Regions from separate parts of the Planococcus dechangensis genome, predicted to be linked through region 3. Evidence: riboswitches for the same ligand, from Rfam matches in the RefSeq annotation. Region 3 holds a riboswitch; each other region holds the start of a gene.
What was found. Region 3 has a riboswitch for S-adenosylmethionine ahead of ACFO5U_RS13725 (methionine ABC transporter ATP-binding protein). Riboswitches for the same ligand answer to the same signal wherever they lie in the genome.
Positions count from the first base shown of each region.

Region 1: linked by a shared signal. The riboswitch ahead of ACFO5U_RS10655 (methionine ABC transporter ATP-binding protein) and the one ahead of ACFO5U_RS13725 (methionine ABC transporter ATP-binding protein) in region 3 are both predicted to bind S-adenosylmethionine.
Region 2: linked by a shared signal. The riboswitch ahead of ACFO5U_RS14580 (MetQ/NlpA family ABC transporter substrate-binding protein) and the one ahead of ACFO5U_RS13725 (methionine ABC transporter ATP-binding protein) in region 3 are both predicted to bind S-adenosylmethionine.

Region 1 is NZ_JBHSGL010000005.1:1,515,430-1,519,589, forward strand. Features, by position in the region: gene ACFO5U_RS10650 (methionine ABC transporter permease) at 1-522, opposite strand, end outside; gene ACFO5U_RS10655 (methionine ABC transporter ATP-binding protein) at 512-1,525, opposite strand; SAM riboswitch class I at 1,595-1,700, opposite strand; gene ACFO5U_RS10660 (carbon-nitrogen family hydrolase) at 1,747-2,541, opposite strand; gene ACFO5U_RS10665 (pyridoxal phosphate-dependent aminotransferase) at 2,627-3,799, shown strand; gene ACFO5U_RS10670 (purple acid phosphatase family protein) at 3,834-4,160, opposite strand, start outside.
Region 2 is NZ_JBHSGL010000015.1:25,047-29,206, reverse strand. Features, by position in the region: gene ACFO5U_RS14585 (acyl-CoA dehydrogenase family protein) at 1-705, opposite strand, end outside; gene ACFO5U_RS14580 (MetQ/NlpA family ABC transporter substrate-binding protein) at 727-1,554, opposite strand; SAM riboswitch class I at 1,663-1,783, opposite strand; gene ACFO5U_RS14575 (SDR family NAD(P)-dependent oxidoreductase) at 2,390-3,145, shown strand; gene ACFO5U_RS14570 (hypothetical protein) at 3,339-4,160, opposite strand, start outside.
Region 3 is NZ_JBHSGL010000014.1:50,047-54,206, forward strand. Features, by position in the region: gene ACFO5U_RS13720 (methionine ABC transporter permease) at 1-526, opposite strand, end outside; gene ACFO5U_RS13725 (methionine ABC transporter ATP-binding protein) at 519-1,544, opposite strand; SAM riboswitch class I at 1,636-1,740, opposite strand; gene ACFO5U_RS13730 (thioredoxin family protein) at 1,776-2,099, opposite strand; gene ACFO5U_RS13735 (hypothetical protein) at 2,080-2,442, opposite strand; gene gcvH (glycine cleavage system protein GcvH) at 2,504-2,884, opposite strand; gene ACFO5U_RS13745 (arsenate reductase family protein) at 2,962-3,315, opposite strand; gene ACFO5U_RS13750 (acyl-CoA dehydrogenase family protein) at 3,435-4,160, opposite strand, start outside.

The sequences.
Region 1 (4,160 bases), on a different contig from region 3:
ACCGACAACGCCAGCCATTGCCGAATAGGCAATCAAGCTGATGACCGTAAGTGTAATGCCTTGAATGATGCTGGCCTTAGCTTCCGGCAACAGCACATCCTTGATGATCATCCACGGAGTGGCGCCGACCGCGATGGCCGCTTCGATGACGCCTTTATCAATATCCCGCAATGCGGTTTCCACGATGCGCGCGAAAAATGGAATCGCCGCGACCGATAAGGAAACACTGGCTGCCACCGGCCCGATTGTCGTTCCTGTAATCGCTTGTGTCAGCGGGATGAGTGCGACGAGCAAAATGATGAACGGAATCGACCGGACGATGTTGACGATAAAGCCGATGACCGAATTGACCGGCCGATTTTCCCAGAACAAGCCACGGTCCGTGATGAACAGCAGAATGCCCAGCGGCAAGCCAACGACCAGCGCGACGCCGAGTGAAATGCCGATCATGACGAGCGTCTGGTAAAATGCCACTTGGATTTCAGGCCATAGATCGATGATTCTTTCCCATTCAATTCCCATGACCCATCACCTCCACTATCGCTTTGCGCTGTTCTAAATACGTAATTGCCTGTTGTATGTCCGTTTGTCCGCCTTTTAGTTCCATCACAAAGATCCCGAGCGGCCGTTCTTGGATGTATTCAATCGCACCGTGCAAGAAATTGCCTTTCACCGAATAGCTTTGCAGCATATCGGAAATGATGCCTTGCCCGGCTACTTCTCCTTTAAACAATACTTTGATGATCGTCCCGTCGCATTTTTCCAGGATTTCCTCCGGCACGTTAAACGATACGACACTGGAGATGAATTCTTTGGTCAACGCGGTTTTCGGTTCTGCAAAAATATCGTAGACGCTGCCTTCTTCAATGACACGCCCGTTCTGCATGACCGCCATCCGGTCGCAGATCTCCTTGACGACGTTCATTTCGTGCGTGATCAAGACGATCGTGATATTGAGCTTGCGGTTGATGTCTTTCAATAACCGCAGGATCGACAAGGTTGTATTCGGGTCAAGCGCTGAAGTCGCCTCATCGCATAACAAGACAGCCGGGTCGTTCGCGAGCGCACGGGCAATGCCGACGCGCTGCTTTTGCCCGCCGCTGAGCTGTGCCGGATAGACGCCGCGCTTATCGGTCAAGCCGACCATTTCCAATAGCTCATCAACGCGCGGGCCGATTTTTTTGCTCGGCGTCCCCGCTGCACGAAGGGCGAATGCAATGTTTTCAGCGACCGTCTTTTGACTGATCAAATAGAAATGCTGAAAGATCATGCCGATTTTCAAGCGCGCTTTCCGCAATCCTTCGCCGCGCAGTTTCGTTAAATCCTGCCCGCCGACCGAAACAATCCCCGAGGTAGGACGTTCGAGCAAATTGATGCAGCGGATAAGGGAACTCTTCCCTGCACCCGAATAGCCGACGATGCCGAAAATTTCACCGGTCTTCACTTCGAGGCTGACATTGTCTACGCCCGTGACAGAGCCGTGCTTCGTTTGATAGGTTTTGCTTAGCTGTTCGATTTGAATCATGTTGTCCACTCCCCCAGGCAAATAAAAAATGCCTCTTTTATCAAAAAGAGACATCGAAAGTTAAATTCCGACTTATCTTTCAGAATGATTGCCATTCTGCAGGACTTGGCACCTTCCCGCATTGGGGGTTGCCGGACGTCATCGGGCCTTTACCCTCGGTCTCTCTTGATAAGCATACGTATTTGGTTGTTTTCAATCTTACGCGCCACTGCAGCCGCTTGTCAATGCGATTTTTCAAACTTTTTGTACAACGGGACGCGCCGGTCATCGAATACCGGGATGCGCGTGCGCACCTCGTCGACTTCTGAAAGGTCGATGTCGGCATAAGCGATGCCTTCAATGCCGCCCATATCTAGCCGGACTTCTCCCCACGGCGCAATGACCATCGAATGGCCGCCGAATTCATTTTTCGGGTCGCTGCCGATGCGATTGGCGGCGATGATGAAGCATTGGTTCTCGATGGCACGCGCCTGCAGCAGGATGCGCCAATGATCGATGCGTGCCGCCGGCCATTCGGCAGGGACGAAAATCGCTTTCGCCCCGTTGAGCGCCTGTGCGCGCAGCCATTCCGGAAAGCGGATGTCATAGCAAATGACGCCGCCGAAAGTCTCGCCATCTAGTTCGAACGTGCCGAGCGATTGTCCTTCTTCGAGGTGGATATGCTCATCCATCAACCCGAAGCGGTGCGCTTTATCATACTCCGAAACGAGTGCACCCGTATTGTCGACCACATACATCGTATTGTAAAAACCGTCCTGTTTCTTCGTCGACACTGAGCCGCCGACGATATGGACGCTATGCTGTTTAGCAAACTGCTTTAAAAAATCGACCGTCTTGCCGTTGCCGTCCGCCAATTGTTCAAGCTCCTTCAATGCATAGCCGGTGTTCCACATTTCGGGCAGCACGATGACATCCGCACCGTTTCCGGCAGCTTCTTCCAAATATTCTTTGACATGCTGAAAATTCGTTTCCGGTTTTCCGAACGCAATGTCCATCTGCACACAAGCGATTTTCATATTCTCTCCCCCTGTAGACAGTTTAGCTTAAACTCTATAAGATTTAAGATAGAAGTGCAATTATTTAGAAAATGAGGAGGATTTCATGGACTTTTCAGATCGCTTACAAAATCTTCCGGATCAATTTTTCGCCTTGCTTGTCGCAAAAACGGCAAAAGCTGTCGATGAAGGACGCGATGTCATCAATTTCGGCCAAGGCAACCCGGATCAGCCGACGCCTGCGCATATTGTCAAAGCCATGCAACAAGCGGTGGCGGATCCCCAAACCCACCGCTACTCGCCGTTTCGCGGGCTTAGTTCATTAAGAAAAGCCGCTGCGGATTTCTACAAAAAAGAGTACGATGTCGATATCGATCCGGATTTGGAAGTTGCCATTTTGTCCGGAACGAAAATCGGCTTTATCGAATTGCCGCTTGCGTTGCTGAACCCGGGCGATTCGCTGCTGTTGCCGGACCCGGGCTACCCTGATTACCTGTCAGCCGCACCGCTGGCGGATATCGAATTCGATTTAATGAAACTTAAACAGGAAACCGGCTATCTTCCCGATTATAACGATGTGACGGCCGCCGCAAGAGCACGAGCCAAATTGATGTACTTGAACTACCCAAACAACCCGACAGGCGCGACAGCAGACATTGCGTTTTTCGATGAAACGATCCAGTTTGCCAAAGAAAACGGCATCGGGGTCGTGCATGACTTTGCCTATGGCCGCATCGGCTTTGACGGCGAAAAACCGGTCAGCTTCCTGCAGTCAAAAGGCGCCAAAGACATCGGCATCGAAATGTATACATTATCCAAAACGTATAATATGGCCGGATGGCGCATCGGCTTTGCGGTCGGCAATGCCAAAATGATCGAAGCACTCAACATCGTCCAAGACCATTTGTTCGCCGGCATCTTTCCGGCCGTTCAGCTGGCGGCTGTAGAAGCATTAAACAGCAGCCAGCAATGCGTCGAGGAACTGAATGCATTATACGAGAAAAGGCGCCAGACGCTAGTGGATGAATGCCGCCGGATCGGCTGGGAATTCGACGCGCCGAAGGGATCGTTTTTTGCCTGGCTGCCTGTCCCGGAAGGCTATACGAGCGTCGAGTTCTCTGACCTGCTGCTCGACAAAGTCGACATCGCCGTGGCGCCGGGCAGCGGTTTTGGCCCTGGCGGAGAAGGCTTTGTGCGCGTCGGCTTACTGGTCACCGAGCAGCGCATCGCAGAAGCCATGCAGCGCATCGAGAAGTTAGAGCTTTTCACTAAAAAATAAAACAAAAAAAAAGAAGGCATTGCGCCTTCTTTTTTTATTTTGTATTGACTACCAATTCCATGTCCCAATACAAATCAGAGCTGAAACGGTCGTCTTGGTGCACTTGGGCTGAAAGTACATTCCTTCCGTTTTTCAGCTGCGATAAGGCGGTTTCGTCCAGGTAGATGCGCTCGATCTTGCTTTCACTGCCGTAATATTCGTCCATCACCGCTCCCTGGTAATCTTCAAAACCAAACTCGCCCTTCTCCGGCATGTTAAAGCGCATGATTTCCTCACCATTCAAATACAGGATGACCCCATCGTCCACCCCGAACTCCACGTAGCCGCGGTTCCCGATATCGTCTGCTTGTTCAACATCGAA
Region 2 (4,160 bases), on a different contig from region 3:
CGCCGGCTGTTTTTTCCCGGGCACGCTGATTTCGACCAAGGCCTTTTCCTCAACTCGGACATTTGTCAACACCAAGTCATGGCTGCCGGTGCCGGTCATCGCCACGCTGTCCCAAGTTTCGTCGATCTCTACACCTTCAGCCGACCGCGGAATGAGGAAGTAGCCGACTTCACCGGTCTCTTCAATCACAGCGGTCACGTTGAAGTAATCCAACACTGGCGCCATCGACGTAAACGACTTGCGCCCGTCGATAACCCAAGCCCCACCTTCTTTTCTGGCTTTTGTAGACGGTTTTCCGCCTCTCGTCGGGCTGCCGGTCTGCTTTTCGGTCGCGCAATTATTGATCAACGCACCACGGGCTTTGATATCGTCGAACAAGGCCACAAGCACCGATTCGTCCCATTTACCGGTCTCGCCTAAATCTTGAACGATGCCCATATGCCAGCCAATCGACAAACCGGTCGACCCGTCCGCACGGCTGATCGCTTCCTGGTAGCGCAGCATCTCCGACAAGGAAATCCCCGCTCCGCCGTATGCTTTCGGAATCGTCAACGCCGGATAATTGATTGCTTTCAGTTCGTTGAAATTTTCGAATGGAAAATTTCGTTCCAAGTCGTTGCGCGCCGCCCGCTCCGTAAAAGGCGCGACGGTTTCGTTCAATATGTCCATGCGTTCTTCAAATGTTTTCGCTTTTAGGATATCCATCATTCTTCACCTTTCTCCTATCTATTGCGTCCATTCCTCCGTCAAAATAAAGCCGTCGTACTGCTCATTCGACTCGATATATTCCTGGAATTCCTCGGATTCGTAAGCTTCTTTCAAATCTTTCGCCCACTCGGTATCCGCATTTTCTTCCTCGATCGTCACCACGATGCGGTGCTGTTCCGGCGTGTTCTCGATTTTCAAGGCATCGGTAATCTTGCGGTCCGGCGCATTGGCAATATAATTGCCGTTAACGACGCCAAAGTCGATGTCCTGCAGCGACACCAGGATTTGCGCCGGGTCCAAGACTTTCAAGTCCAAGTCATAATCAGCGCTTTCCACTGCGTTCAAATTAAAATCCGTCACGCCTGCGCCGTCCGACACCGTCACCCAGCCCAATTCTTCCAAGATACGCACTGCGCGCTCCTGATTGACCGGATCATTCGGCAAGCCGACAGTCGAGCCGTCCTTCACCTCATCCAAAGATTGATGATGCTCGGAATACAAGCCTTGAGGCGCACTTGGCACAAACGCGATGCCCGTCATGCCCATGCCCAGTTCCTCGTTGATCCCTTCCATATACGCCGTGCTCTGGAAAATGCTCGCATCGATCGAGCCTTCCTGCATCGCCGGGTTCAACTGCATGTTTTGGGAAAAAGTTGTTGTATCCACTTTATACCCCTTCTCCTCCAAAATAGGCAAAATCCCTTCCTTGAATTGCTGCTCATACGTCCCGACGCCAAAGCCGACACGCACTTCTTTCTTGTCTTCCCCAGAAGCTTCCCCGCTATCGCCACATGCTGCAAGTAATAAACCCGAAATCCCGAGCACTCCGATCCACTGTTTGTTCATCTGCCATCTCTCCTTAGTCTTTTTCATTTTGAATGAAATGCTATCAACTTGCGGCCCAATAGAAAAAGCCCCTCTTCATAAAAAGAAGAGAGACTCACCGTCCGGCTCTTCTCATCTCTCAAATGCATAGCAGCACCTGCTGGATTTGGCACAGTTTCAAATTGGACATCCAATCTGTTCCGCTGCCGAAGCTTCAAAGGGCCAGTCCCTCCACTTCTCTGGATAAGAAATTATGTACTCAGTGTTAATGCCGAGTAATTTGATATGATTAATACAATAGCAGAGCTTTGATTTTATGGCAATAGCTTGTTTAGAGATCAATTCATTAAAAAACTCCTTTTCACAGAGTAGAAAGAGTTTTACGCTGTCGAGAAAGTTAAGAAGTCGTATTTTCCGAAGCTTATCGCTCGCTTTCCGTGGGCTCGCGCCCAAGCCTCCTCAGTCGCGGTGCGCCTTGCGGGGTCTCGGTCGTCTCGCTGATCCACTGGAGTCGAGCGAACGCTTCTCCAAATACTAAAATAATCCATTGATTTTGATTGTAGAAAAGGTGATCACCTTTTCGATTCATTGTGGATCACGGAATTCATCCGCCTATACAGCATACCCAGCCTGAAGAGATTCTATTAGATATATAATTATTATCATTACTTCTTATCACTTTGCTAGGAGGAAAATAGTGTATAATTTTCATTTAAGAACTCTCATAATTCCAAATACTTCAAGAAATTTCTAGTTTATAAAATGCTTTTTCTCCCACTTCAAGAGCCAGCACAATTTCATGAGAGTTTCATTGTTACTGTACACTTACTACATTCATTTCAATGGAGGGATTCACATGAAGCACACAGTTATCACAGGCGCCAGCTCAGGAATCGGATATGAAGCTGCACTGGCTTTCGCAGCACGCGGCAAAAACCTTATTCTTGTGGCAAGAAGGGAAAACGAGCTCAATAATCTTAAAGAGAGCATTCAACGTATGAACCCGGATCTGGACGTCATCATCAAGAGGGCAGACCTATCTGAAAGTGAGCAAGTCCATACGCTATACGAAAGTCTTAAAGAATACGATATTGAAACCTTTGTTAACAACGCCGGCTTCGGAAACAGTGCAACTGTCGCTGAACAGGATGTAAATAAAACCGAAAAAATGCTGCGCGTAAATGTAGAAGCACTCACCACGCTTTCCACTCTTTATGCACACGACTATACTGACCGGGAAGGCGCGCAGCTCATCAACGTATCATCTGACTTAGGCTACAGAATCGTGCCAAATGCCGTTACATATGCTGCGACCAAGTTTTACGTGAGCGCATTTACAGAAGGACTTGCCCAGGAATTGCAGGATAACGGTGCACTCATGAAAGTAAAAATACTCGCGCCATCTATGACCGAAACCGAATTCGTGAAAACTGCACGGGAACTTGATGACTTCAGCTATAGCGACAATGTGCAGAAGTTCCACACCGCAAAAGAGATGGCACAGTTTATGCTGGAGCTTTATGATAGTGAGCAGGTTCTCGGGAAGGTGAATAGTGAGAGCTATGAGTTTGAGTTGATGGATCCGGTTTTTCAGTATACTTCGAGGAAGTAGGATCCCTATAGTTCCAATATCAAAAAAATCCCTTCTCACACAATGTGAGAAGGGATTTTTCTAAATGGGCTGATGACTTACATCATGCCGCCCATTGAAGAGTGGCTATTATAGCCTTGTATGGTGTATTGAAAACCTTGTTATATAGAAGGTTTTCATTTTTTATTCGCATAGCTTTTTATAGAAAATCATTTCATTGTTGCCGGATTGTTGCCTTTTGAAATAGTTCGCTGAAAGTTTTGTTGTCAATTTTCTCTCTAATAACCTCTAACAAATTAACTGTTTTAAAATCATCGTATCGCGATGGAAGAACCCTTTTGTGTTCTTTCAATGATATCAACACTTTAGTTACTTTAATGTTATCATTTTTGTTTGATTTATATCTGGATAAAGTGTCATCTATATAAATCATATAATTAATTTTTTTCAAGAAGTTTTTCCCGGAGTCTTTAGTAGGATACCCCCCTTTTAAAGCATTAATGTGGTTATCAAGAGTTGCTTTGCATTCTATCAATTTGATTTCCACACCTTTTTCATGCACTTTAACTACATCGATCAAACAGCCTTGACCAGCAAAAGACTTTTCTATAAGTTTCTTTCTCTTATGTTGGAAAATAGGTTCATGATAAATCTTACTTTCAGTATCTTTTTCTAAATGAACAGTTAAATACTCTAGCAGTTCACCTCTAAAACTGTGGAATTCTCTTAACCCTTTACTGTAAATCTTATAAATGTTATTTGTTATAACATTTTTAGTTCTTGAAATCACAGAAACTTCGCTATTAATTTCAGCTTCCTCAATAAACGAATCTAATTCTTCTAAGAACATATTTTTAGGAATCGTTCTTGTTAAGTCTATTTCTTGCAGAAAAGAAACTATACCTTCGATAAGTATTGGAAAATGTTCTTTAGTTGCTAATTTCTTTTTGTGCATGTTGAAGTATCTAAAAGGAGATTTATTACTCAATTCCTCAAAGCTTGTCACATTGACATTTTTAATTCTTAAATTAGAAAA
Region 3 (4,160 bases):
CGCCTGCCCCGATGATGCCCGCCATTGCGGTATAGCCTACTAAAGCGATAGCGGTCACAGTAATGCCGGAAATCAATGCCGGTTTGGACTCAGGCAGCAGCACCTTGCGGATGATGGTCCATGTAGTTGCCCCCATCGAGCGTGCAGCTTCGATGACGCCTTTATCAATTTCTTTTAATGCAATGAGCACCATGCGCGCATAAAATGGCGCTGCCCCGATGATCAAAGCCGGAAGCGCGGCATTCGGCCCGCGGATTGTTCCGATTAGGAACTTAGTGAACGGAATGAGCAGAATGATCAGAATGATAAACGGAATGGAACGGAAAATATTGACGAATGCACCTGTCAGCCAGTTGACGATTTTATTGGCCCATAATTGATTGGGCGCTGTCAGGAACAGGACAATTCCGAGTACGAGGCCGATGATGAACGTGAAGAGTGTCGACATCCCGGTCATATAGATCGTCTCTAATGTCGCGTCCCACATATTCGTCCAGTCAACGTTTGGGAACAAAGTATCAATCATGGCTCATCACCTCCGTCTGCACGTCATGTGCACTGAGGTAGGCCAGTGCTTTTTCGATTTCCGCTGGATCCCCTTTTAACTGGAGGATGAGCATGCCGTATGCACCGCGTTGGGTGTGGGAGATATTGCCGTGGACGATATTGACTTCCACTGCGTGTCCACGGATCAACTGCGTCAATATCGGCTGTTCCGTCTGGTCGCCGACAAAAACCAATTTGACCAATCGGCCTTCCGGATATTGTTCACGCAAATTGCGAACGGTTTCTGCTGAATCTTCTGTTTCGGTCACTTGCGCCACAAAGCGTTTGGTGATGTCTTCTTTCGGATGCTGGAACACATGCAACACTTCGCCAAGTTCGACGACACGCCCTCCTTCCATTACGGCAACGCGGTGGCAAATCTTGCGGATGACATGCATCTCATGCGTAATCAGCACAATCGTCAAACCGAGCCGTTTGTTGATGTCCACCAATAGATCCAGTATGGCATCGGTCGTCTGCGGATCGAGTGCTGAAGTCGCTTCATCGCACAACAGCACTTCCGGATCATTGGCTAATGCGCGCGCAATGCCGACACGCTGCTTTTGACCACCTGAAAGCTGTGATGGATAAGCATTTTCGCGCCCTTCCAATCCAACCAGCTCGATCAGCTCTTTCGAACGCTTGCGTCTTTGTTCTTTCCCCACTCCCGCAATCTCGAGCGGAAACTCGATATTTTCACGGACAGTGCGAGACCATAGCAAGTTGAAATGCTGGAAGATCATGCTGACTTTTTGGCGCGCCGAGCGCAATTTAGCGCCTGAAATGGCTGTGATGTTTTGGCCGTTGATCTCAACGGAACCGCTGCTCGGCTGCTCCAGGCCGTTCAACAGCCGGATCAAGGTACTTTTTCCTGCTCCACTGTATCCGATAATACCGAAAATCTCTCCTGACGGCACTGACAAATCGACTTTGTCAACCGCCGTCAAACGCGCTTTTCCGGTATCGAATATTTTGGTCAAACCTTTTAACTCAATCATGGTTGGGCACTCTCCTAAATCATTGAAGTAACAAAAAAACCTTCCTGCATAGATAAGCAGAAAGGCACATGTGGAAACACAGTAAACCGTTCTCTCATCTGTCAAAGTTTACACTTTGAGTGACTTGGCACCATTTCATTTTCATGACGGTTGCCGGGCTTCATCGGGCACTTCCCTCCACCTCTCTTAATAAGAGTTACGCTATTAAATTAATTTCAGAAATTAAATTTATCACGGTCGGCTGTATTCGTCAACCGTTTTCAATTTGCCATATAAATATGGCACTGAATGAAAAGCATAGATCTTGTCTGTGACCTTTCCACCTTGTGAAATGAGCAGGCACGGCACGCTTTCGACTTGATACAACTCTGCCACTTCCTGGACATAGTTCAAGTTGGCTTTGCCGATCGGAAGGTCCGGCAAAAGCTCTGTTACGACATCGAGCATTTTGCTGGCCACTTGGCATGTGCCGCACATCGGCGCGAACAGATAATAAGCGGTCACTTGTTGCGTATTTTTGGCTTTAAGCCATTCTTTATGTGTCCATTCGTTCATAAAAGTCATTCCTTATCGCGTGATTAAAGACTCGCACGTCCGCAGCATTGAGCACGTCGATCAGCTTGCCGATCGGTGTGGCCGCGACTTCCTTATAGCTTTTGTCGATGTAAAAATGGCGCGCTTCCGGAAATTCACGCTTGATGAGCTTTCGCAGTTTATCGCCGGAAGAATCCGCATCGACTAGGATGATGATGTCCTGCCCTTCAAATGGCAACAACATTTCTTCGAGTCTTGTAGCACTTACTGTACCATTTGTGCAGAGAATCGTCACGGGTTCTGCAATCAATGGCGCAATCCGGGTTTTGTCGCTGATCCCTTCAACCACTATCACTTTCTCCATACGCCTCTCCCCCAAACTTCGCTGGATGAAAAAAAGCGCCGAAAAACAGGCGCTTCCACACTTACTCGTTTGTCATTTCTTTGTATTCATCGGCAGACATCAAAGCACTCATGTCTTCTTCTGAAGGGGCTTCCACTACGACCATCCACGCTTTTTCATAAGGGGACTCGTTGACGAATTCCGGGCTGTCTTCAAGCTCAGAATTGACTTCGACAACTTTTCCGCTTACTGGCGCATATAATTCCGATACCGTTTTAACGGATTCGACACTGCCGAACGGCTGGTCTTTTTTCAGTTCATCTCCAACTTGCGGAAGCTCGACAAAAACGATGTCACCGAGTTCGTCTTGCGCGAAATGGGTGATGCCGATACGTGCCTTGCCATCTTCAATTTTAACCCATTCGTGTTCTTTTGAATAACGAAGATCTTGTGGTGTGCTCATCCAAACCCCTCCAAATATGTAATAGTCTCAATTTCAGTTTGCCATACTCAAGGATGAAAAACAAGATGACAAACTTGTCAGCTCCATGTCGTTTCGTAGGTTTCTTCTTTAAAGCCCAGCGTCGCTCTCTTGCCGTCCCAGGCGAGCGGTCGTTTGATCAACATGCCGTCCGATGCGAGCAATTTATATTGCTCTTCATCAGTCATGTTCGGCAGCTTTTCTTTCAATTCGAGCTCCCGGTATTTTTTGCCGCTCGTATTAAAGAATTTCTTCAGCTCAATGCCGGAAGTTTCATGGATGGTTTTCAATTGCTCCGCAGTAGGCGGGTTTATTGATATATCGATATAGTCGAACTCAGCCTCGTTTGCCTCAAGCCATTTTTTGCCATTGCGGCAAGTCGAGCATTTCGGGTAAGCGTAATAATGAATCATCAAGTCTCCTCCTATCGTTGTTTTCAGCATATCAAAAACAGCTGGACCCGTCGACTGGCGAAACTGCAGACAGCAAGAAAAGCGGAAAGGAGTTTCCCTTCCCGCTTGATGATTCTCTATTACACGACATATTTCTCTGAAGCGATGAGTTTTTCCGATGCTTCACGCTTTTTAACAATCAAGTTGTAAGGAGTCGAGCGCGTCAATTTACGCAATGCCGATAGCATCATGCGCTGGTTGTCGCCTTCGATCGCCGCGATCAATGTTTCTTTCGCATCTTTTTCGATTGCTTCGAAAGCTTCCTGGCAGAAGATCTGTGTATAAAGAAGCTTCTGCTTAGCTTTGTCTTCTCCGCTCGCTGCGATTGCTTTTTCCGTACGCAAGACCACAGACTCCATGGCGAAGACATTGCTGACGATGTCTGCAATATTGACAAGGATTTCCTGCTCCGCTTCCAGTTTTTTGCCGTAAGTTTGTGCGGCAAGCCCTGCAGCTAGAATCGCAATTTTCTTAGCATTTTTCACCAATGCTTTTTCCTGCGCCAATGCTTCCGTACCGACTTCTTCCGGCATCATCATCAACAGCTCTTCTTGCAAAGCTTGTGCATGCTGCAAAAGCGGCAACTCTCCTTTCATTGCTTTACGCAGCAATGTACCAGGTACGAGCAGGCGGTTGATTTCATTGGTTCCTTCAAAAATCCGGTTGATGCGGGAATCGCGGTAGATGCGCTCAATTTCGTATTCCTGCATAAAACCGTAGCCGCCGTGCAGCTGAACGCCTTCATCAACGATATAATCCAATGTTTCCGTTCCGAAGAATTTGTTCAGCGAGCATTCTACTGCAAA